One region of the Paenibacillus sp. FSL R7-277 genome, then DNA from elsewhere that is predicted to be linked to it. Evidence: a T-box and tRNA genes for the amino acid it is inferred to sense, from the RefSeq annotation. Region 1 holds a T-box; the other holds one or more tRNA genes.

The links. The T-box of region 1 lies ahead of C173_RS14910 (arginine--tRNA ligase). A T-box ahead of a tRNA ligase gene usually reads a tRNA of that ligase, here a tRNA-Arg.
Region 2: it has a tRNA-Arg gene. The T-box ahead of C173_RS14910 (arginine--tRNA ligase) is inferred to sense a tRNA for this amino acid. The anticodon was not compared.

What each region holds. Positions count from the first base shown of each region.
Region 1 covers NZ_ASPX01000037.1:145,024-156,895, reverse strand. The annotation lists gene C173_RS14910 (arginine--tRNA ligase) at 301-2,226, opposite strand; T-box leader at 2,281-2,503, opposite strand; gene C173_RS14905 (hypothetical protein) at 2,737-3,042, opposite strand; gene C173_RS14900 (hypothetical protein) at 3,238-3,597, shown strand; gene C173_RS14895 (DEAD/DEAH box helicase) at 3,727-7,071, opposite strand; gene C173_RS14890 (TetR/AcrR family transcriptional regulator) at 7,137-7,823, opposite strand; gene C173_RS14885 (ABC transporter permease) at 7,881-8,918, opposite strand; gene C173_RS14880 (ABC transporter ATP-binding protein) at 8,915-9,646, opposite strand; gene C173_RS14875 (hypothetical protein) at 9,831-10,274, shown strand; gene C173_RS14870 (stalk domain-containing protein) at 10,446-11,872, shown strand, end outside.
Region 2 covers NZ_ASPX01000045.1:28,883-40,754, forward strand. The annotation lists gene whiA (DNA-binding protein WhiA) at 1-16, shown strand, start outside; gene C173_RS15675 (HPr family phosphocarrier protein) at 114-383, shown strand; gene C173_RS15680 (GNAT family N-acetyltransferase) at 460-1,002, shown strand; gene C173_RS15685 (SIMPL domain-containing protein) at 1,097-1,852, shown strand; gene C173_RS15690 (PdaC/SigV domain-containing protein) at 2,225-3,322, shown strand; gene C173_RS15695 (GDSL-type esterase/lipase family protein) at 3,487-4,125, shown strand; gene clpP (ATP-dependent Clp endopeptidase proteolytic subunit ClpP) at 4,213-4,809, opposite strand; tRNA gene C173_RS15705 (tRNA-Arg) at 5,003-5,077, opposite strand; gene C173_RS15710 (sugar-binding transcriptional regulator) at 5,370-6,422, shown strand; gene gap (type I glyceraldehyde-3-phosphate dehydrogenase) at 6,539-7,549, shown strand; gene C173_RS15720 (phosphoglycerate kinase) at 7,682-8,863, shown strand; gene tpiA (triose-phosphate isomerase) at 8,891-9,646, shown strand; gene gpmI (2,3-bisphosphoglycerate-independent phosphoglycerate mutase) at 9,649-11,193, shown strand; gene eno (phosphopyruvate hydratase) at 11,251-11,872, shown strand, end outside.

The sequences.
Region 1 (11,872 bases):
CCCAAATGAGCGAATGAGGTGCATAAGTGCTCCTGAATTCATCAGATGTGAGCAAAATGAGCAAATGAGGGGCACAAGTGCCCCAGAATGTGCCGGAAGTCAGCGTCGAGCGGAAATGAGGGGCATTAATGCCCCTAGTGTATAAGTACACTTGAATTCTCTTGAATTCAGAGGATGCCCCCTGGAGTGGGCAGATGGAGAAGGGAGAGTAGCTGTGCAAGCTACACGGACCCGCATAGGTTCCTGCTCATTCATCCCATAGAGCAGGTATGTTCTTAAACGGATGTAGACTCAGCGCGTCTACATCCGCTCCGGCTTAGGCAGACCGAGTACGTCGAGAGCTTCACCCAGCGTATCGGTGAAGCTCCGGGTCAGCCACAGGCGGAAGGTGATGCTGGCTTCCCCGCCCTTAAGAATCGGGCAAGCCGAGTAGAAGTTACTGAACAACGACGCCAGGGAATAGGCATAGTTACAGATCGTATTCGGCGTAAGCTCCCGGCTTGCTGTATAGAGTGTGTCTTGCCACATGCTGAGCTGTCTCAGCAGGGCAAGCTCAGCCGCTTCGAGCTGCGCCGGGAACAGCGGGACCCCGCCAACTTCAGAATCGCTAGCGCCGAACTCGCCCACACCGGACTCGCTGACACCGCTCCCGCCACCCGCCGCAGCGGCCTTACTAAGCACGCGCTGCGCCCGGGCATAGGCGTACATCAGGTAGACGCCGGTGTTGCCTGAGATTTCCATTGCCTGCTTGAAGTCGAACACAATCTCGGTGCCCAGATTGAAGCGCAGCAGGTAGTAACGGATGGCAGCGGTGGCGATGAGCCGGCTGGACAGGCCGTTTTTGTCCGAACGGGTGGATTCAATCATGTCTTCCATGAGCCGGACGAGCTCGGTTACCTTAATGCCGATTCCCTGGCGCCCGGACATGGCGTAGGAGCTTTTGCCGCTGGAGGTATCAATGCCCAGACCGGCCGCAGAAGCGGGACTCAGCGAAACTACCCCATAGCTGACATGATGCAGCGCGTCTGCCTGCGCACCGAATCCCAGTGCCTGGAGCGCCTGCTTGACCATCAGCTGCGGATATTCCTGCCGGTAATCAATGACGTTCACGACCTGGTCCGCCCGTCCAAAAGGCAGAGCCTGTCCGCTCAAACCGGTCGTCCACAGTCCGCTCTGAAATTCGCTGTAGCTAAAGTCCTTCTCCAGCAGTCCGAACTTCCACAGATGATAGGCGATGTCCTTGGCGGTATAGGTCAGAATTCCGTTCGAACGAACCAGCACCTTATCCTTCTGATGCTCCTCCAGCGTGTCTGGTGTAGCATCTTCAGCGGGTTGCTTCAGAATCCAGCAGCCTGCCAGCTTGCCTTCCGTCTCCTGCACGAAGATCTCCGTCTGCGACAGCAGCTCGAACGCCGAAGCCCAGAAGCCCTCCTTCAGAATGCTGCTCTCCCACACCAGCAGATCGTAGTCAATGCCGAACCCCCGCATCTCCTCCACATGCTCTTTCACGATCTGCCCGGCGACGAGGTTGCCAATCCAGGCGGTGTTGCCGTGGCCTTCCTCCAGCGCATGAAGAATTTCGGTCCGCTTCTGCACCATCTCCGGCTGCTGCGCGTACGTTTTGTTAATCTCGGCATAGATGTCCCAGCAGTAATCTCCGAACCGCATATGCTCTCCCGCCAGCGGAACATTCAGCAGACCGGCTACGGTGTCTGCCAGCTGATTGCCGAGATCATCCACGTAGTTGTGCACCTCAACGGTATGGCCGGTCGCCCGCAGTACTCTCACCAGTGCGTCCCCGATACAAGAGTTTCTCAGGTGTCCAATGTGCATACTTTTATTCGGGTTGACCGAGGTATGCTCTACAATCACTTTCGACCCTCCCGCATGCTGGGGCAGCGTGAAATTCCCCTTCGCCCGTGCCCAGGCCTGCCAATCCAGATACATATTAATAAACCCCGGTCCAGCCACCTCGGTTCTCAGCACCAGTCCGTGAACAGAGCCCGAAGCTTCAAGCTCGGCAACGATCAGCCCGGCGATAGCCAGTGGAGCTTTGCGCAGGGGGCGGGCCAGCTGCATGGCGATATTGCTGGAATAATCCCCGTGGTCGGCACTCGCCGGCTGCTCCAGGGCAACATTTACTTCAGCGATGGCGGGCACGCCCAGGGTTAGCGCGATTTTGTGAACAGACTGCTTCAAGCTCTCTTGGATTAGCTCACTTAGCATTGGCATGAATAACAACCTCCTGAATAAAATAACGACAAAAAAAGCCTTCATCTCCTAAGAGACGAGGCTTCTGCGCTCGCGGTACCACTCTCGTTGCTAAACCTCACAGTTCAGCCACCTTACAGGTTAACGGTCCTCAGCCGGGGCTTCCTACTCTCAGGGTTCAGAAGTCCATCTCACGGGTGCGCTTCATGGTTCTAATCTGTACCGGCTTCCACTAACCCGGCTCGCTGGGGACTAGATATAAGACCATTACTCTCCCGGTCATCGATTGAATATGGATTTGTATCAGTATAGCGAATTTCTGGGAGAAAGCAAGAGCGGATTACCTTGTAGCAGGAGTTCTCCGGTTAAGAATTACACGTCACTAGGCGCCCCTGTCAGATTCTTGATGTCCGTTGAACCATAAATCAGCAACAGAATTACAATGATCAGCAGGAGTCCGCCGGCAAATCCTTCTCCGTCAAAACTGTCCATAGCCCCGTCCCTCACTCTCAATTCCGGATGTGTTCAGATGTTCTCGGCTTTCTTTTTCAAAGCGGTCATGATCTCGTTCAGCGTCAGGCTGCTGTTGTCATCGAGGAAGCTAACCAGCTTATCGACATTGTCACTACTTAGCTCGCTTAAGGTTTTATATTTGCCTACCAGACTGACGAACAGCGACGCGTCCGTATACATCTGGATAGAGTCTACTTTCAGCTTGCCGGTCAATAGAAGTGCAGCTACGGCGAATTCAAGCCCTTTAGGTGTCTGGGTTTTGGAGCTGGACGCTGTTTTTTTGGCGGCGGGCTTTTTTCCTTTTCCTGGAGGGGGCATGGGAGTCCCTTCTTCCGTTCGGCGTTCGTATGCAGAAAGCGCAGCCCATGGGCGGTCTTTCTTCCTCATTCAAGGATATGCGTGCCTGCGGTCATTGGTGAATAGGCTCAGGCCTGTGTCCACACCGTTACAGGAAAGTCCGAATATGAATATATCGTACTTTGACACTAGAACTTCAAGGGAGGACGAGACAGGATGGCGATTTTGTCAACGGGACCGATAGAGAACAATGCCGTTTCGGGAGTCAGACCTACGCAGACGGTGACGGTAAGAATAGTGAAGCGGAGTGCCCCGGGCAGCGCTACTATTAGTATTCAAGGGTATGTGCTGGGCACCACCAGAACGCTGTATGTCAGTGAGGTGATTGAGGTTGCTCCGAATCAAGTGGTAACCCGGGATTATTTTGCCGATCTGAATGCTTATGAATTTGTGTTCATCACTGGAGAAGTAGACGAAGATGAGCTCGGAATATCCGTGTGGGGCAAGACATCAACCGGCCAGCTGGTGAATGCACACCGTGTAGTGACGCATGAGAAATTAAGCTCAGACGTATAGAGGGTTAGGGTATTATTCTGGACTTGCCAGTTGTAAAATGAAACAGGGACCTTTCAGAGCTACTCGCTCTCAGAAGGTCCCTGTTTATATTGCAAATAGAGCAGAACGGGCTACAACAGGTTGTTCAACTCAGATCGAGAGGATTTCACGTATATCATGCTCGCTCAGGCTCGACAACGCCTCCTGCCCCGGCTGGATCACCTCGTCAATCAGGTTTTTCTTTTTCTGCTGCAGCTCGTACATTTTATCCTCCACCGTACCCTGGGCTACCAGGCGGATGACCTGGACGATCTTTTTCTGCCCGATCCGGTGGGCGCGGTCGGCGGCCTGCTGTTCGACCGCAGGGTTCCACCACAGGTCATAGAGAATGACCGTATCGGCGCCGGTCAGGTTGAGGCCGGTGCCGCCCGCCTTCAGCGAGATCAGGAACAGTTCACGCTCGCCTTCATTGAAGCGGCTGCATAGCTCAACCCGCTGGGAGGCCGGGGTCTGTCCATCCAGATAGAAATGCGGAATCCCGAGCAGCGCCAGCTCGCGCCCGATCATGCCGAGCATCTGCGTGAACTGCGAGAAGATCAGCATCCGCTTGCCGGAGCTCCGGCATTCGTCGATAATCTCCAGTAGCTGCTCGAATTTGCCGGAGCCTCCTGTGTACCCGTCCACGAACAGGGCGGGATGGCAGCACAGCTGGCGCAGCCGGGTCAGTCCGGCCAGCACCTTGAGCCGGCCGTTCCCGAAGCTGTCGCTGTCCAGATGCTTAAGCGCTTCTTTGCGCAATCTGGCCAGGTAGGCGACATAGAGCCGTTTCTGCTCCGGCAGCAGCTCGGAGGCCTGGAGGGACTCGATTTTGTCCGGCAGCTCCTTCAGCACATCGCTCTTCAGGCGGCGCAGCAGGAAGGGGCGGGCGCGCCTGGCGACCGTCTCCCGGGGAAGGTCATGGAACGCCTTCTTTCCGGGGAACAGTCCAGGGAAAACGACACTGAAGATCGACCACAGGTCCTCCAGTGCATTCTCCACCGGCGTACCGGTCAGCGCAAAGCGGTAGCGGGCCTGAAGCAATCTGACCGCTTGCGAAGTCTGGGTCTCATGATTCTTAATCATCTGCGCTTCATCCAGAATGAGCGTATGGAACGACTGCTTGGCATACTCATCCACATCTCTGCGCAGCAGCGGGTACGAGGTGATGATGACATCATGCCCGCCCGTATTCCGCAGGGCCCGGCTGCGTTCACCGGCGGTGCCGTCGGCAATGACCGCCTGAAGCTCCGGGGCAAAGCGCTTCAGCTCGTTAAGCCAGTTATAGAGCAGGGAGGCCGGCGCCACAATAAGCGCAGGTACGCCGCTCTGCCGGATGTCTTCCCGCATCGAGAGCAGGAAGGTGATGCTCTGCAATGTTTTGCCAAGGCCCATATCGTCCGCCAGAATCCCGCCGAAGCGGTAATGGGCCAGCGTCCTCATCCACTGGAAGCCGTACTGCTGGTAATCCCGCAGTACGGGAGCCAGACTCTCCGGCACTGGGAAGTCCAGATTTTCGGGACTCGCCATGTTGGCCAGCAGCCGCCGGAAGGAGCGTCCGGTCTCGATAGTCTGCCCCTGGAAGGTGCCTGCATGGAGATGGAGGGCACGGACCAGCGGCAAGGAGAACTCCGTACTCCGGATATCCACGCTGCGGACGCCGAGCTCGTTCATCAGCGCGATAATCTCCTGGAACTCAGCGGTATCCAGCGGGAGCAGAGCTCCGTCCTTGAGCCGGTGATATTTACGTTTTTCCTGGAGAGATTTCAGGACCGCGGTAATGTCATTCTCCGTGATGCCCTCCATGGCGAACTTGAAGTCCAGCCAGTCGGTCTTCTCGTTCCAGCTCAGGCTGACCTTGGGCGCTGCATGCTCCGTAAGCACCCGCTCCTTGACCGCAGTGGTCGCATAGACCTGAAGCAGCGGTTCCAAGAGCGGGATGGTATGGTGCAGGAAGTCGAATTCCCCGTCCTCGTCACGCATGATATATCCGCTCTCCGTCCGCGAGAAGGACTCATGGGCCATCAGGTCCAGAATCCGCCGCTCCGCTTCCCCGTCCCGCATCAGAATGACCTCGCTGCTCCGCTCATGCGCCTTCTCCTCCAGCGGATTGATGACAATTCCGCCGTACTGGAATTCCAGCCCGGCCAGCAGCCGGTCCCTTACCCGGTCCAGGTAGAGTCTGGCGTGTAGCCGGGTCTGGACGATCCGGTCCGCGATGGCGTCGGCAATGCTTACTCTGCCCAGCTTCTTCAGGCCGGGTATGACCCTGTCCATGAAGGGCTCCATCTGCTCAGGCGCAATCGCCAGGCTATCCCGCCGGCTGCTGCTGAGCATCCGCTTCAGCTCTGCGAGACGCCCGCATTCCTGCGCCGGGAGCTTCAGCAGCCTGCCTTCGGTCAAGACCAGCCCGTAGCTCTCCAGAATCGTAAGCTGCTCAAGCCCCCGGACATCCAGCCGGTAGCCTTCCTCCTGTGCCTGGTCGAACTGGAAGCTGAGCGGCAACGGCTCCTCCGAGACCGACAAGCGGTCAAGTTGAAGCTGTCCATGCTGAAGGCGTACGGCAGGCGCGGCTTCTAGCAGGGGGTACAGACTCTTCCAGAAAAAAGGGGCCACCGGCAGCAGCCGGTCATTTCCCGGATGGCTGGAGCCAGTAGCATACGGATTGTTGAGGCTGTTGTAGACCTTCTCATTCTGCATGATCTCAATCAGCTTCAGCAGGACCTCATTATCCTCCTTGGAGAAGCTGTGCAGGGCGGGATCATAGCTGAAGTGCGCTGTGAACTCAAAAGGCTCACCCCGGCGAACCTGCTCCAGAAAAGGTCTGATCTTCTGCGCGATATAGAGGCGCTTGGGGCCCAGCTTCACTTCGATTCCAAGCATCGTGCTGCTGTAGCCGAAGCTGAAGGGCCGGCAGATGAACTCGACCTGGAGCGGTGTCCGCAGGTCGATATACGTGCCGGCACCGCTTGGCAGCTGCCGCCCTCCGGTGAATATTCCGAGCATGCTGTTCACCAGCTGCCGGTCTGCGCTTCGCTCCTTGTGCTCTGCCCCGGAGAGGGGAGAGCTGCCTTGCACGAGCGGCAGACTGCCGTCCCTTGCGGGATAAATCTCCTCCGCATCTGCCTGAATATCCGCCGCCTGGTCAGCTCCGGCCGCCCGGCTGCGGTAGAGGACCGCTACCAGCGCCGCCGCAATATGCTTGCAGAAGGGGCTGCCGTGATAGTAAGCCGGGCAGGTGCATTCCCCCTGCACATCCCCGTCACTGTCGATAATCAGCGCGATCTCATGGCTCTCCAGCCCATGGACCTCAGCGCGGTATTTGGAATATTCGTCTTCCTCGTTATGCTCCGTATAGACAAGATCCACCTTATGGGCATGATAATAAGCCGCTCCCTGGTCAAAAGCAGCATTGCCGCACAGCAGCTTGATTACCCGTTCCGGCACCTGATAACCCACGTATACTCACTTCCTTTTATTGCTTCTGTCTAAGCCACCCCCACGGGGGATATCGTACTTAAAGATTATCCATTCCCGCCGATCCCGTGCAGAATGAAGCTTATCGTCTGTTCAATCTCTGCCTCGTCATTCCAGTCCTGCTCCGGCATCAGCACCAGCCTTGTCAGCAGGTATCCGGCAATTGCGGAGATGGTAAAGCGGATAATCGCAGGAGTGGGCGCATCAATTACTTCACCTTCCGCCTTGAAGTGCTCGGTAATTGCAGTGACACGCGCCAGAACCTGCTCGAAGATATTTTCGGTCAGCTGCTCCTTCAGCGCAGGCTGGAAGGGGATCTCCTGAATGAGAATTTTGACGATCTTGAGATTCCTGCGGACGAACTCCAGCCGGTTCACCATGAAGGCCTTAAGGAAGGCTTCGTAGCTCTCGAACGGCACATCCAGCACACCGCTGAAGTTGCGCAGTACGAACGGGGCGATCATCCGGCTCATGGTAGGCACAACGATGGCGAGCAGGAGATCTTTTTTGGTCCGGTAATAACGGAAGATCGTGCCTTCGGCCACGCCGGCCTTCTGGGCAATCTCACTGGTGGCGGCCGCCGAGAATCCCTTCTCTGCAAAAACATCAATTGCCGCCCGCAGAATGGACAGCTGCTTGGGCGTGACCTGCTCCTTCTCGCTGAGGTCCAGCAGCTCCTGGACCCACTGGTCTTGCTCCAGCTGCCCCTGATCGGCAGCAGGGTTATTCTCCATCAATAGAACCTCCAGACTCTTGCAGTTCCTCCTAGTGTACCATAGCCTGTTCACCCTTTACATTCTGCGGTGCTTGCGCAGAGCCAGCACATTCAGCAGCATGAACAGCAGGGAGAAGCCGATCAGCATGAACACATCCCCGGCGATATCACTCCAGCCTCTGCCGCGTACCATGATATCCATCAGTGCCTGTGAACCGTAGTACATGGGAGTGGCAAGTCCAATGCGCTGGAGCCAGAGCGGCAGGGTATCCAGCGGGAATAATCCGCTCAGGAAGATCTGCGGCACAATGACCAGGGGGATGAACTGGATCATCTGCAGCTCGTTGGCGGCGAACGCTGAGAGCAGGGTGCCGAGCGTCAGCGCCGACATCGACAGCAGCAGCGTCATCAGCAGCACGTAGCCGAAGCTGCCCGTCATCATAATCCCCAGCACCTGGATGGAGAACCAGGAGATCAGCAGGGCCTGGAAGACGGTGAAGATGCCGAAGCCGCACACATATCCGGTGACGATCTCCCAGCGCTTCAGCGGGGTGGAGAGCAGACGCTCCAGTGTGCCCGTGGTCCGTTCGCGCAGGAAGGAGACACCGGCAATCAGGAAGACAAAGAAGAACACGAACACCCCGATCATAATCGGGCCGAAGCGGTCGATCGTCTTCATATCCTCCGCGCCGTAGAGGTAGCTGATCTGCGGCTGGAGCTGCCCGCCGCCCGGAGCTTGCGGCCGGAGGCTCTGCGCAGCTTCCTGCAATGCCATGATCACAGCACGGTTAGCCGCCGGATTGCTGCCTTCAAGGACAACAGCGGGAGCGTCTCCCTTCATTGTAAGGAGAGCATCGATGGCTCCCGCCTTCAGGGCGGCTTGCCCGGATGCTTCATCAGCATAGCTGGTAACCTCAGCCTGCTCGGCTTCCAGCGCTGAACTGAACACTGCCGCACCCCCCGAGACGCCGATCCTAGGCTCATAAGCTTCGCTGCCGAACACCAGGCTCATCAGGCTAAGCACCAGCAGGGGAGCGATGAACATCAGCGCCATGGTTCTCCGGTCATGGATGAACTGCTGCAGAATTCTCAGGGTAATAGCCCGGATTCTCATCGGCGTACACCTCCATAGCAGAGGAAGGCTTCCTCAATGCTGGCGGTGCCGGTGGCCTGAAGCAGTCCGGCCGGGGTATCAGCCGCCAGCAACACGCCGTCCCGGATCATCGCCAGCCGGTCACATTTCTCCGCCTCATCCATCACATGTGTGGTCAGCACAATCGTCGTTCCTTTGCGGTTCAGCGCCTTCAGCTCCTTCCAGATAGACTGGCGCAGCACCGGATCGATGCCAACGGTCGGTTCATCCAGCAGCAGCAGCGGCGGCTCGTGCAGCAGGGCAATCGCCAGGGACAGCCGGCGCTTCATGCCGCCGGAATATTGGTCCACCCGCTTCCGCAGATGCTCCTGCAGATTCACCAGCTCCATCACATCCCCGATCCGCCGTGTGCGGTTGCCACCCTTCAAGCCATACAGAGCAGCGAAGAACTCCAGATTCTCCTTGGCGCTAAGCTCCGTATACAAGGCATCCGACTGGGCCATATATCCGATCTGCTGGAGCATGGCAAGCTTCGGCATCCGCACCCCCAGCACGGTGACCTCACCGGAGGTTACCTCGTCTATGCCAGTAAGCAGCTTGACCAGCGTGGTTTTGCCGGAGCCGGATGGCCCCAGAATCCCGAAGGTCTCTGCCTGATTCACCTGAAGCGTAATATCCTTCAACACTGTTTTATCACCAAAAGCCCGGTTCACATGAGTAACCGCAATGACAGGCTTCCCCTCATCCATACCAATCTCCTCCATTCGCCATAATAATGAGTGAGCGCTCACTCATTATACTAATGATTCCCTGCTCAAAAGTAAATAAAATTGTAACGATTATCCGTTACTCCTGCTCTTGATCCGGGTAATAAAAGGGACATCCTATGGTTACCGGCATCCTGAAACCCAATTCACTAAAGGCGGTGGAATTATGGCAGGACATAAGCTGCTCCTTCCTCTGGCAGCTCTGCTGGCTGCGGCTGGACTTAGCGGCTGCGGCGATGCAGACAAGTCCGGCAGTGGCGGACGGTTTCATACCTTGGCAGACGAGAAGACGGAGGCAAGGCAATATTTGCCGGAGGATCTGCCGATTCCCGAAGGGGCAGGCATTACTTTTACCCAAGGTGAACAGTCAGAGGGGAAGAAATCCTCCATGCTGGTCTATCAGACGAAGGAGAGTATGGCCGCTCTTGGAACTACATATCAGAAGTATGTAAGAGAGAAGGAGCTGGAACTCGGGACAGAGATTGTCGACAGCCATAACCTGCTGATTACCGGCAAAGTGAACGGCTCTTATTCGTATTCTATTATTGGCAGTGCCTCGGAATCAGAGCGCGGCGGGAACGAGATTATCGTGACGTGGATTGGGAATTAACACAGGATTTACAATAGGCCGGTCCGGGAGGGTTCCCGGGCGGGTCTTGTTTGGTTTGGGCTTGTAATTATTTTTACAGTTAATATTTCCATAACATTCCTGCGCAACAGAATTGACACTCGTAGACGAAAATAACATTAGCAGTTACCTATAGGAAAAGGGTGAATCTAATTGAAGAATAGTAAATGGATCGGCGCGGCTCTGGCTTCTGCACTTCTCGTAACAGGGGGAGCTGTTAGTGTTCTGGCCACAAGCAGCCAAGTAAGTGCCGCAGCTGTGAACACAGCAGCCGTAGAGGGCAGCATGTCCTGGAGCATCAACGGTACGCCGGTTACACTCAGCACAATTAACAGCGGCGGATACAAGCTCTATTCATTAAGCCAGGTAGCCGCAGAGCTGGGAGCAGGACTTGTGCACGGCAGCAGCGGAATCCAGCTGAATGACAGCAAAGGTCTACATAGTGTGCAGCTCCAGCCTGGCGTGAAAAGCTATCAGGTGGATGGCGAAGCCCTGGAATTCACAGTGGCCCCGGTTGTACGTAACGGCAAAACGTATGTGGAGCTGACGAAGCTGGTTACGGCGCTTGGCGGTGAGCTTGCGGCCGATGCCCACACGATTCTGAGCTTTGCCCGGCCCGCCGGTTCATTTGATACCCTTCACTGGAGCGCTGACGGCAGCCTGATTGCGAATAGAAGCGACGCGGAATCCACCCTGCTCTATAAATTCACCCAGACTCCAGGCAACTATGATCTGTTCTCTTCCAGCGAAGGCGCGGTGGATTTCGCAGTCTCCGCCGACCAGCAGTGGGGCGCATTCAGCGATGAGACTGGCCAGCTGAAGCTGATCAACCTGTCCACCGGCTTAATCAGTCCGCTCGGCAAGGACACCAGCGTGAAGACAGATATCGTGTGGTCCAGTGACGGCAAGACGCTCTATTTCGTCCAGGGCGACAAGCAGGAGAAGCTGGCACAGATTTCAGTAGAGACCGGAGAGATCAAGGCTCTGCTTGAAGATAAAGTGGAGAACAAATCGGAGCTTCGCATATCGGCAGACGGCAAAAGTGCAGTATACATCGTCAACATCACCGGTACCGCGAAGAATGATGCCGACAGCACAGAAGATTCACTTACCGTAGACTTCAGCAAGGCTGGAGAACAGCTCTATAAGCTGGATCTTACGACCAAAGGTGCTAAGCCGGCAGCCTTGACTACTACGCCTGACAACAAGCTGTATCCTGAGATTCTGGCTGGCGGCAGCGTGACCTACCTGAGTGCAGATGCAGACGGCAATGCTGCTAACACGTTGAAGCTGATCACAGCAGACGGTAAAAGCACAGATGTCGCCCTCGGTGCAGAAGCGAACTGGTCCATAGGGGTTAGCACGGGCCTCGTTGTCTCCGGGACTACAGCGGACGGCAACACGGTAATTTACTCTATTGCAGGCAGTGCAGCTCCGGTTGAACTGTACCGGACAGCTGAAGATGTATCGGAAGTGGCGGTATCGGCAGACGGCAGCAAGCTGGCGATTATCAGCGACGGCAAGGTACTGGTCATTCAGAACGGCAAAGCGCTGCAATTGTCAGTCTCACCGGAAGCTGC
Region 2 (11,872 bases), on a different contig from region 1:
GGTCCGCGGCGGCTGATTATTTTTTTTCTAGTGCGGTATGCGTTATAATGATATAATATTATAAAATTAATGTGAAATTTTTGGGCAGATCTCAAATAGGGGGTAAGCGTTTCATGACAAAGCACCCGGTAGTTGTTCGGTTGAAGACGGGGCTCCATGCTCGGCCGGCAGCATTGTTTGTGCAAGAAGCTAATAAGTTTTCGTCGGAGATTTTCGTGGAAAAAGACGATAAAAAAGTGAACGCCAAGAGTATCATGGGCATTATGAGCCTTGCGATCAGTTCCGGTACGGAGATTCATATCAGCGCAGACGGTGCAGATGCGGAACAGGCTGTAACCGCTTTGACCAGTCTGGTAAGCAAGGAAGAGCTCGAGAATCAATAAATGCTACATGGTCTAACCAAAAGCCCTTAGGGGCTTTTTTTCATATCAGCTTTAGAGGATAAGGAGAGGTATGCGGATGCAGATTCAAGACGGTGAAGTATCATTAGTTGAGCCTGCTGAGGCGCTCAGAGAGCCGTATTTAGCCTTTTATGAGGAGTGGAAGGCCAGCGGGGAGCCGTTTGTGCCCTGGGTAACAGAGATGGACCCGGCTGACTTTGGCGTTATGATTCAGACTCTTCACGGGTATGCCCGTGGTACAGATATACCGGCCGGCTGGGTGAGCAGTTCAACCTTCTGGCTGGTGACCGCGGACAAACGGGTGGTGGGGGCTGTGAACATCAGGCACCGGCTGACCGAAAGGTTGCTCCATTCTGGCGGGCATATCGGTTACGGCATCGTCCCTTCTGCACGCAGACAAGGCTATGCCAGTGAGCTTCTGAAGCAGGCCCTCCTGAAGTCCGCTGAACTGGGTATCGAGCAGGCACTCGTAGTTTGTGACTCCGTCAACACCGCATCGGAACGGACAATCCGCAGGAATGGCGGTATCGAGGATAGCGAATATATAGAGGAGGACGGAAATGTCATCCGCCGGTTCTGGATCGGGACGGGGAACAAATAAAAAATAAATATCGTACATCGCTCATGCAACTTTTACCATGCTGTCCCGTCTAGAGGGTAATAACACTTAAACGAATCGAAAGGGGATGGCAAGCATGAGAAAATGGGGTAAATCGATTGGATCAGTTCTGCTGGCAGCTAGCTTGATGATTGGAGGAATGGGGTTGAGCGGAGTGCTAAAGGGTCCTGAAAAGGCTTACGCCGACGAAGTACAGAAGAATGTGGTGAACGTGGTAGGCAAAGGCGAGCTGTCGATCAAACCGGATATTGCGTATCTCTCCATCGGCGTAACGACAACTGCCGAAACCGCGCAGGAAGCACAGAAAGGCACAGCCGCGAAGGTCTCCAAGCTGACCGCTTTGTTCAAGACCACTTGGGGCATTGCAGACAAAGACATTCAGAGCACCCAGTTCAACGTACAGCCTAACTACACTTACAGCGAGAAGGACGGCCAGAAGGTAAAAGGCTATAACGCCCAGCACACGCTAGAGGTCTCTTACCGGGATCTGACAAAGGTTGGACAATTGCTGGACGCTGCCTCTGCGGCTGGAGCGAACAACATCGGCAATGTGCGGTTTGCCATTGAAGATCCATCGGCCTTTGAAGCACAGGTAATCGAGAAGGCTATGCAGAATGCAGATGTCAAAGCAGCGGCTATTGCCAAAGCAGCCAAGCGCGGACTGGGTCAGGTAGTCACTGTCATTCAGAGCGATGACGGGAATCATCCGGTGGTCTACGCTGAAGCAGCCTCCATGCAAAAGATGTCCATGGATAACAATGCTGGCAGCTCCGTTGAGCCCGGGCAGGTTAAGATCATTACCCAATTGAGTGTAACTTATGAATTGAAATAAAACGTTTCGTAAGAGGCGCTTGCTCTGCTGTTATAGCGGGGCAGGCGCTTTTTATAAAAATATAAGAATTTATATGTTTTACATGATAAATTATCCTTCTATTTCTCGCTGAAACGGTACCGTCCTTTAAAAGGACGGCAAAGCCGTTTCCACTTGTCATATAAATGTATATATATGCACACAGCCGCTATCGAAAGCTCTCAATTTGTTTAAATTGAGGTAACAGGATCTTTAGATAATCACGGCAAACCTTAAGAAACTGTAAAGCGGATTGTAACATCCCCCGCTAGTTCTTTTACTATAATAGGAACAGTGATACGGAAGAACACACATCATGACTAATCATACCACCAGGTGGAAGGGGAAATAACAATGAATTCGAACTCTAAGAAATACATCAGCAAATGGGGTGCAGGAATGCTCGCCGCAGGAATCCTGCTGGGAGGAACAGGAATAATCCATGCAGGCATCACTGAGGCCGCTCCGGCAGCCGCTCAGGTCAAAGCCAAATCCTCATCTATAGTGCTGAAGGTTAACGGGAAAAGTACAGCCCAGACGGGCCTGCTCCAGGAAGGAAAGGTATGGGTGCCGGTAACCTTCCTGCGCGATGCGCTGGGGATGCCGCTCTCTTATGATAAAGCGGGGAAGACGTACACCATCGGGACAGGAACTGCTCAGACAAGGCTGACGATCAATGATTATGGCATTTCTGTTATGGTGAACAATTATTATGTCGGTGAAGGCAAGCAACTGAATAACCGGCTGTATGTTTCGTCTGAGCTGCTTAGCGATTACTTGGGCTACAAAGTAGACGGGAGCGCAGCAGCAGGACGGCTGAATGTTATGAAGAAAGTACAGAATGCGGTAACCATCAAAACAGTGAGCTATGTGAAGGATCATAAGGATGCGCCTATCCGGCTGGATTATCCGCAGGTCAGCGGCCTGGCAAGTGCAGAAGCAGAGAAGGCAATCAATGATACGATTAAGCAGACCGTTCTGAACTATGCGAAGGATGCTGAAGATCAAATCTCCAAGCGGTCGAAGGATGACCGGCCGTATGAATTCGAAGGCGGTTATGTGATCACGTATAACCAGGATGGCGTGCTCAGCCTAATCACCAATCAATACGGGTATACCGGCGGTGCCCATGGGATGACTTACCGCAATGCGTTCACCTTCTCGCTCAAAGACGGGAAACGTCTGTTGCTGGGCGATCTGTTCGGTGCCAACCCTAATTACAAGAAACAGCTCAATGCCAAGCTGGCCACCGAGATCAAAGCTAACGGAGGATATCTGGGCGGGTTCAATGGACTGAATACCGAGAAGTACTTCTATCTGAAAGATGGCAAAGCGGTGCTCTTCTTCCAGTTATACGAATACACGGCATATGCCGAGGGCTTCCCGGAATTCAACTTCAGCTTCAAGGAACTCCTGCCGGATGGAAGCAGTCCGTTCGCGGCGCTGAAATAATAAAATAATTATCCAGATGCCCTTGCATCTCCTCCGGGAGATGCAGGGGCATTCTTGCACAACCCTTCATCCACGGCCTAATCAGCCTGCCCTGCCGTTACCACTTCACCCGGATAGTCATAAGCTATAGAAGGCAAGCAGCTTATAACGGGGAGGGGAAGGTTATGGTCTATGCTTATACAGCGATCGGGGATTCACTTACAACCGGCTTCGGGGCGCTGCCCGGGAACGGCTTCGTCCCCGTCTACCGCCGGATGGCGGAAGGGAGGCTGGGTACACCAGTGGTGCCGGCGAATCTTGGCGTCAACGGTCTGACCACCGGGGGGCTGAAGCAACGGCTGAGGAGCTCGAATGTCTACCGGGCGGCGGTGAAGGATGCGCAGATCATTACGCTGTCCATTGGCGGCAACGACTTGATTAAGGCAGCCCGGGCAGCCGGGCCCCGGCCCGGTGAATTCCAGGGCTTACTGCAGCAGGCGCTTAGGGACTGCAAGCGTAACTACAGCGACATCATGGGTAGCCTGACACAGCTCAAAGCAGGTTCCCGCAGCCCCTATATCATCCGGATGGTAGGCCTGTATAATCCCTACCCACAGGTGAATGAAGCAACAGAGTGGGTGCGGGAGTTCAACCGCTATGCAGCAGGCTACAGCAGCAATAACGTAGGGTTTGCTTCGGTATACCATGAATTTGCCGGTAACGAGCGGGGGCTGCTGTTCCTGGACCATATTCACCCGAACGGCAGAGGCTACCGCGTAATTGCAGGCAAGCTGGATGCCCTTGGGTACGGGAGCTTAAGGTAGGCAGCAATGGCTGGGCATAAGAAAGAGGCTGTAACGGGACCGGACCGGTCTGTTACAGCCTCTTTGTGTATTCATTGGAGCATGTACTTATACGCCTGTTGGCAGAGTCTTCTCAATTACCTTGTCCACGATACCGTATTCAGCAGCGTCTGCAGCGCTCATGAAGTAGTCGCGGTCAGTATCCTTCTCGATCTTCTCCAGCGGCTGGCCTGTACGCTCGGACAAGATGCGGTTCAGCTTCTCACGCAGCTTGATGATGCGGCGGGCGCGGATCTCGATATCCGAAGCCTGCCCCTGCGCACCGCCTAGCGGCTGGTGAATCATGATCTCGCTGTTCGGCAGGGCGAAGCGCTTGCCCTTGGCGCCGGCATTCAGCAGGAACGCTCCCATGGAAGCGGCCATACCTACACAGATGGTGGATACATCCGGCTTAATGTATTGCATTGTATCGAAGATGGCCATACCCGCTGTGATGGAACCGCCTGGGCTGTTCACATACAGGTGAATATCCTTATCCGGGTCCTCGGCAGCCAGGAAGAGCATTTGTGCGATGATGGAATTGGCAACCACGTCATTAACCTCCGTTCCAAGGAAAATGATGCGGTCCTTCAGCAGGCGGGAATAGATGTCATAAGCGCGCTCACCGCGGTTGCTCTGTTCTACTACCATAGGAATATAACTCACGTGGAAAACCTCCTTGAAATTGGTGCTTCGAATGTGTTCATTTTTTACTGTTACCGTATTAACCACATGATAAACAAATTCAAACAAAAAGTCAAAGAAAGTCAAACTTACTTTCAAAAAAAAGAGCCCTCAAGCGGCTCATTGGTTAAATATAATATAATCGGAACTAAATTATGTACAAGCTTGAAAAAAATGGCGCGCCCGCCAAGAATCGAACTTGGATCTCAGGCTTCGGAGGCCTACGTCATATCCATTGGACCACGGGCGCAACAGAAATTATTATAATATACTTCTCGGATAAAAGCAATGCGTATTAGGCATCCTGCGCAAAAATAGTTTTCTCTGCCTCCATTAATAGAGCCGGAGATGCACCTCCTGCCAGCGGCCTTCCGGACAAGCCCATGTATAAGATGAAAGCGGGCTGAGAATTATAGTCTCGGAACACTTGCACTTGGCGTCAGTTTTGGGTAGAATATGGGTGGGACTTAAAAAGTTAACCCGGGACATTTTGAGACCACGAACAAGGGATAAGAGAAAGACGAAGTTGCAGGAGTGAAAGCATGCGTAATCTATTGGAAATCCAAAAGCAGCTTCTGCCTGATCTCATGGAAACCCTTAAGAGACGGTATACGATTCTACATCAGATCATGCTGTCCGATATTATTGGGCGCAGGACGTTAGCCGCATCGCTTGATATGACCGAGCGGGTGCTGCGCGCCGAGACGGATCTTCTGAAATCGCAGGGGCTCATTGAGATCGAGAGCGTCGGTATGCGCATTAGCGATGCCGGTCGCAGACTGCTTGACCTGCTGGAGCCGGTCGCCAAGAGCCTATTCGGCCTGGATGATCTGGAAGAGAAAATTCGTACAACGTACGGTCTCACCAAAGTCATTGTGGTACCTGGCGATTGTGAGACATCGCCGTTCACCAAGCGTGAGCTGGGGCGCGCAGGCTCCAAGGCACTGCTCAGCGTACTGCGCAGTGACGATACGATTGCCGTCACAGGCGGATCAACACTGGCCGAGATGGCCGATCAGCTGACCCCGCCGCTATCCCTTTCCTATAAGAACGCCTGGGTTGTTCCGGCGCGTGGAGGACTGGGAGAGAGCATGGAGATACAGGCCAACACCATTGCTTCAACCATGGCCAAACGGATTGGCGCCAATTACCGTCTGCTGCATGTGCCCGATCTGCTTAGCGGAGACGCATATGAGTCGCTTGCGCAGGACTCCAATATTGGAGAGATTGTACAAATTATCCGCAGATCGCGTATTATTGTACATGGAATAGGCGACGCCATTGAAATGACCCACCGCCGCAAGCTGGACTCCGGGACGATCTCAGAGATTCAGAGCGAGGGAGCCGTAGCCGAGTCCTTCGGATACTATTTCAATGAGAATGGCGAAGTGGTTCATACGATGCGGACCATGGGGCTGCGCCTGGAAGACATTATACGTACAGAAGTCGTTATCGGTATTGCCGGCGGCAAACGCAAGGCGAAGGCCATTCATGCGATGCTGCGGTTCGGGCAAGAGGATATTCTCGTCATCGACGAGGCGGCGGCTGTTGAAATCGGCAAGGAAATCGACACACAGCTACAAAAGGCCCTATAGATTCCATTAAATGGGGCGCGCGCAAAGGGTTTATGCATTATACTTAACATTGTTGTCTTGACGAGCCTCACGGCCTGTCTTGAATAAATAAAACGAACTCTAGGAGGAACTATTCAATGAGTGTAAAAGTTGGTATTAACGGTTTTGGACGTATTGGACGCCTTGCATTCCGCCGTATTCAAAATGTAGAAGGTATCGAAGTGGTAGCAATCAATGACTTGACTGACGCTAAGATGCTTGCTCATTTGCTTAAATATGATACAACTCAAGGTAAATTCCAGGGAGACGTTGAAGTTCATGACGGATTCTTCAAAGTAAACGGTAAAGATGTTAAGGTTCTGGCGAACCGCAACCCTGAAGAACTTCCTTGGGGAGAGCTTGGCGTTGATATCGTTCTGGAATGTACTGGTTTCTTCACAACTAAAGAAGCCGCTGAGAAGCACCTTAAAGGCGGAGCTAAGAAAGTAGTTATTTCCGCTCCAGCTACAGGCGACATGAAAACTGTTGTGTACAACGTTAACGATGACATCCTTGACGGTTCCGAAACAGTAATCTCCGGCGCATCTTGCACAACGAACTGCCTGGCTCCAATGGCCAAAGTCCTGAACGACAAGTTCGGTATCATCGAAGGCCTGATGACTACGATCCACGCTTACACAGGTGACCAGAACACTCTTGATGCTCCACACGCAAAAGGCGACTTCAGACGCGCCCGCGCTGCTGCTGAGAACATCATCCCTAACACTACCGGTGCTGCTAAAGCCATCGGCCTGGTTATTCCAGAACTGAAGGGCAAGCTTGACGGAGCAGCACAACGTGTGCCTGTAGCTACAGGTTCCCTGACTGAGCTGGTTACTGTTCTGGATAAGAGCGTAACTGTTGAAGAAATCAATGCAGCCATGAAGGAAGCTTCTGACCCAGAAACTTACGGCTACACTGAAGACGAAATCGTATCTTCCGACATCAAGGGTATGACTTTCGGTTCCCTGTTCGATGCAACTCAGACTAAAGTACTGACTGTTGGCGACAAACAGCTGGTTAAAACTGTTGCTTGGTATGACAATGAAATGTCCTACACTGCACAGCTGGTTCGTACTTTGGAGAAATTCGCTAAGCTTGCTAAATAAGACCGATTTCATATAAGAAGTACAATAGAGCGGAAACAAGGAAAGTCTGTTTCCGCTCTTTCTAAATGAACTGGATTCGCGTGAAATGGCTTTGTGAAGGAACCAATTTTGGGTGTGGAGGAAATGTTAATCATGAACAAAAAAAGTGTCCGTGATGTAGAAGTAAAAGGCAAACGCGTATTCGTGCGTGTAGATTTCAATGTGCCAGTGGAAGACGGCAAGATCACTGATGATACCCGTATCCGCGAAACCCTTCCAACAATTAAATACCTGATTGAGAACGGTGCAAAGGTCATTCTGGCCAGCCATATGGGCCGTCCTAAAGGCGAATTCGTCGATTCCATGCGGTTGACTTCCGCTGCAGTCCGTTTGTCTGAATTGCTCGGCAAACCGGTAGCCAAGGCTGATGAGGCCATTGGCGAAGCTGTAAAAGCGAAAATCGCTGAACTGAACGATGGCGATGTGCTTGTGCTTGAGAATGTCCGTTTCTACAAAGGCGAAGAGAAGAATGATCCTGAACTGGCTAAGCAGTTCGCTGAACTGGCTGACCTGTTCGTCAATGACGCATTCGGCGCAGCTCACCGTGCCCATGCTTCGACAGAAGGAATCGCTCACTTCCTGCCGGCAGTATCCGGTCTTCTGATGGAGAAGGAATTGTCCGTTCTCGGCAAGGCGCTTTCTAACCCGGAACGTCCTTTCACTGCCATCATCGGCGGTTCCAAGGTGAAAGACAAGATTGACGTTATCGACAACCTGCTGAATCTGGCTGACAATGTACTGATTGGCGGCGGCCTCTCTTACACGTTCACCAAGGCTCAAGGTTACGAAATCGGTAAATCCCTGGTAGACAACGACAAGATTGATGCAGCGCTTGGATTCATCGAGAAGGCCAAGAAGCTGGGCAAGAACTTCGTGCTTCCGGTTGACGTTGTAGTCGCTGACAAGTTCGGTGCAGATGCCAACACCAAGATTGTAGATGCAACCGAGATCCCTGCAGATTGGGAAGGTCTGGACATCGGTCCTAAGACCCGTGAAATCTATGCCGATATTATCAAAAACTCCAAGCTGGTTGTGTGGAATGGACCGATGGGCGTATTTGAAATCGACATCTTCGCTGAAGGTACCAAGGCTGTGGCTCAGGCTTGTGCTACTACCGAAGGCTACACTGTTATTGGCGGCGGCGATTCCGCTGCGGCTGCTGAGAAATTCCACCTCGCAGACCAGATGGATCACATCTCCACTGGCGGCGGCGCATCGCTCGAGTTCATGGAAGGTAAGGCTCTTCCAGGTGTAGAAGCACTGAACGACAAGTAATACCGAAGAGGGAGGCAATACATCACTATGAGTAGAACACCTATTATTGCAGGCAACTGGAAAATGTTCAAAACCGTTCCGGAAGCCGAAGGCTTCATCGCTGAAATCAAAGGCCAGGCGGAAGTGGCAGGCGTAGAGACTGTAATCTGCGCGCCATTCACGAACCTGCCTGCACTGGTTGCAGCGGTACAAGGCACTACCATCAAAATTGGTGCACAGAACCTGCACTTCGAAGATAACGGCGCTTATACAGGTGAGATCAGCGGCGTAATGCTGAAGGATCTTGGTGTAGAGTACGTTATTATCGGCCACTCCGAACGCCGTGCTTATTTCGGTGAAACGGACGAAATCGTCAACAAGAAGATGCATGCGGCCTTCCGTCACGGCATTACTCCAATTGTCTGCGTAGGCGAAAAGCTGGAAGAGCGCGAAGCTGACCAGACTAAGGACGTATGCAAGGTGCAGACTGAAGCGGCATTTGCCGGTCTTAGCGCAGAGCAGGCAGCAAGCGTAGTTATCGCTTATGAGCCGATCTGGGCGATTGGTACAGGTAAATCCTCCACTTCCCAGGATGCTAACGAAGTTATTGCTTATATCCGCACCCTTGTTAAAGGCCTGTACGATGAAGCAACGGCTAATGCAGTCCGTATCCAATACGGCGGCAGTGTGAAGCCTGAGAATGTAACGGAGTACATGAGTCAAAGCGACATCGACGGCGCTCTCGTCGGCGGTGCCAGCCTGCAGCCTGCTTCCTTCGTTTCACTCGTTGAGGGGGCGAAGTAAGAATGTCAGCTCCAAGACCTGTAGCACTGATTATCATGGACGGCTTCGGACTGCGGAACACGGATGAAGGCAACGCTGTGGCCCAAGCCAACAAGCCGAACTACGACCGTTACCTGAAGCAATATCCTAATACTACGCTTACCGCTTGCGGTGAAGCTGTAGGTCTGCCGGAAGGCCAAATGGGTAACTCTGAAGTAGGGCACCTTAACATTGGTGCCGGCCGGATTGTATATCAAGACCTGACCCGTATCGACAAGTCGATCCGTGATGGAGAATTCTTCGATAACGAGACGCTGGTGGCTGCCGTAAGAAGCGCTAAGTCAACCGGCAAAAAGCTTCACCTCTATGCACTGGTATCCGATGGTGGCGTACACAGCCACATCAATCACCTGTTCGCCATGCTCGATCTGGCCAAAAAAGAAGATCTGCATGAAGTCTATATTCATGCCTTCATGGATGGCCGTGACGTACCACCCGACAGTGGACAGAAGTTCATTCAGGATCTGGTCGCCAAGATTGAAGAGGTTGGCGTAGGTACGATTGCTACGGTATCCGGACGCTACTTCGCGATGGACCGTGACAAGCGCTGGGAACGTGTAGAGAAGGCTTACCGTGCAATGGTATATGGGGAAGGCCCTAAATATACCGATGCCCTTCAGGCCATCACTGCATCCTACCAGAATTCTGTGTTCGATGAATTCGTGGAGCCAAGTGTAATTGTGGACAGCCAAAACAACCCGGTAGCGACCGTGGAGAGCGGCGATTCCGTCATTTTCCTTAACTTCCGTCCTGACCGTGCGATTCAGCTGTCACAAGTGTTCACGAACTCGGATTTCCGCGGTTTCGACCGTGGTCCTAAGTTCCCGCAAGGCCTGCACTTCGTATGCCTGACTACCTTCAGTGAGACAGTTCAAGGCTTCGTGGCTTACTCCCCGAAGAATCTGGACAACACGCTCGGTGAAGTGCTGGTTCAGCAGAACAAGAAGCAGCTGCGTATTGCAGAGACCGAGAAGTATCCGCATGTGACCTTCTTCTTCAGCGGCGGACGCGATGAGGAGCTTCCGGGCGAGACCCGTATCCTGATCAACTCGCCGAAGGTGGCAACCTATGATATGAAGCCAGAGATGAGCGCTTACGAAGTGGCGGCGGCCTGCGTAGCGGAGATCGAGGCGGACAGACAGGATGCCATTATCCTGAACTTTGCTAACCCTGATATGGTAGGACACTCCGGCATGCTGGAGCCTACAATCAAGGCAGTCGAAGTAACGGACGAATGCGTAGGCAAGGTTGTGGATGCTGTAGTTGCCAAGGGCGGCGTTGCTATTATCATTGCCGACCACGGAAATGCTGATATGGTATTCGATGAGAACGGACGTCCGTTCACAGCCCATACCACCAACCCGGTACCGTTCATCGTCACCACTGAAGATGTAGTTCTGCGCGAAGCTGGTATTCTCGCAGATGTGGCACCGACAATCTTAGATCTGATGGGACTTCCGCAGCCTGCGGAAATGACCGGACAATCCATGATTGCCAGCCGCAAATAAGCAAGACATCTGTTTGTGTAAACCCAAAACCATTGTATAAAAGGAGATTAAACTTACATGACTATTATTTCTGATGTGTATGCACGCGAAGTCCTTGACTCCCGTGGTAACCCTACTGTAGAGGTTGACGTATATCTGGAGTCCGGCGCAAAAGGCCGCGCGATCGTTCCTTCCGGCGCTTCCACTGGCGCTCATGAAGCTGTAGAGCTTCGTGACGGCGACAAATCCCGTTACATGGGCAAAGGCGTTCTGAAAGCTGTTGAGAACGTAAACGAAATTATCGCTCCAGAAGTAATCGGAATGGACGCTCTTGACCAAGTGGGCATCGACAAGCTGATGATCACTCTGGACGGAACTCCTAACAAAGGCAAGCTGGGCGCTAACGCAATCCTGGCTGTATCCATGGCTGTAGCTCGCGCTGCTGCAACTGCTCTGGACATTCCTTTGTATGTATACCTGGGCGGATTCAACGCCAAGACTCTTCCAGTACCAATGATGAACATCATCAACGGTGGTGAGCATGCCGACAACAACATCGACGTTCAAGAGTTCATGGTTCTTCCAGTAGGCGCTCCAAGCTTCAAGGAAGCACTGCGTACTGGTGCAGAAATCTTCCACAACCTGAAATCCGTACTGCAATCCAAAGGCCTGAACACAGCAGTTGGCGACGAAGGCGGCT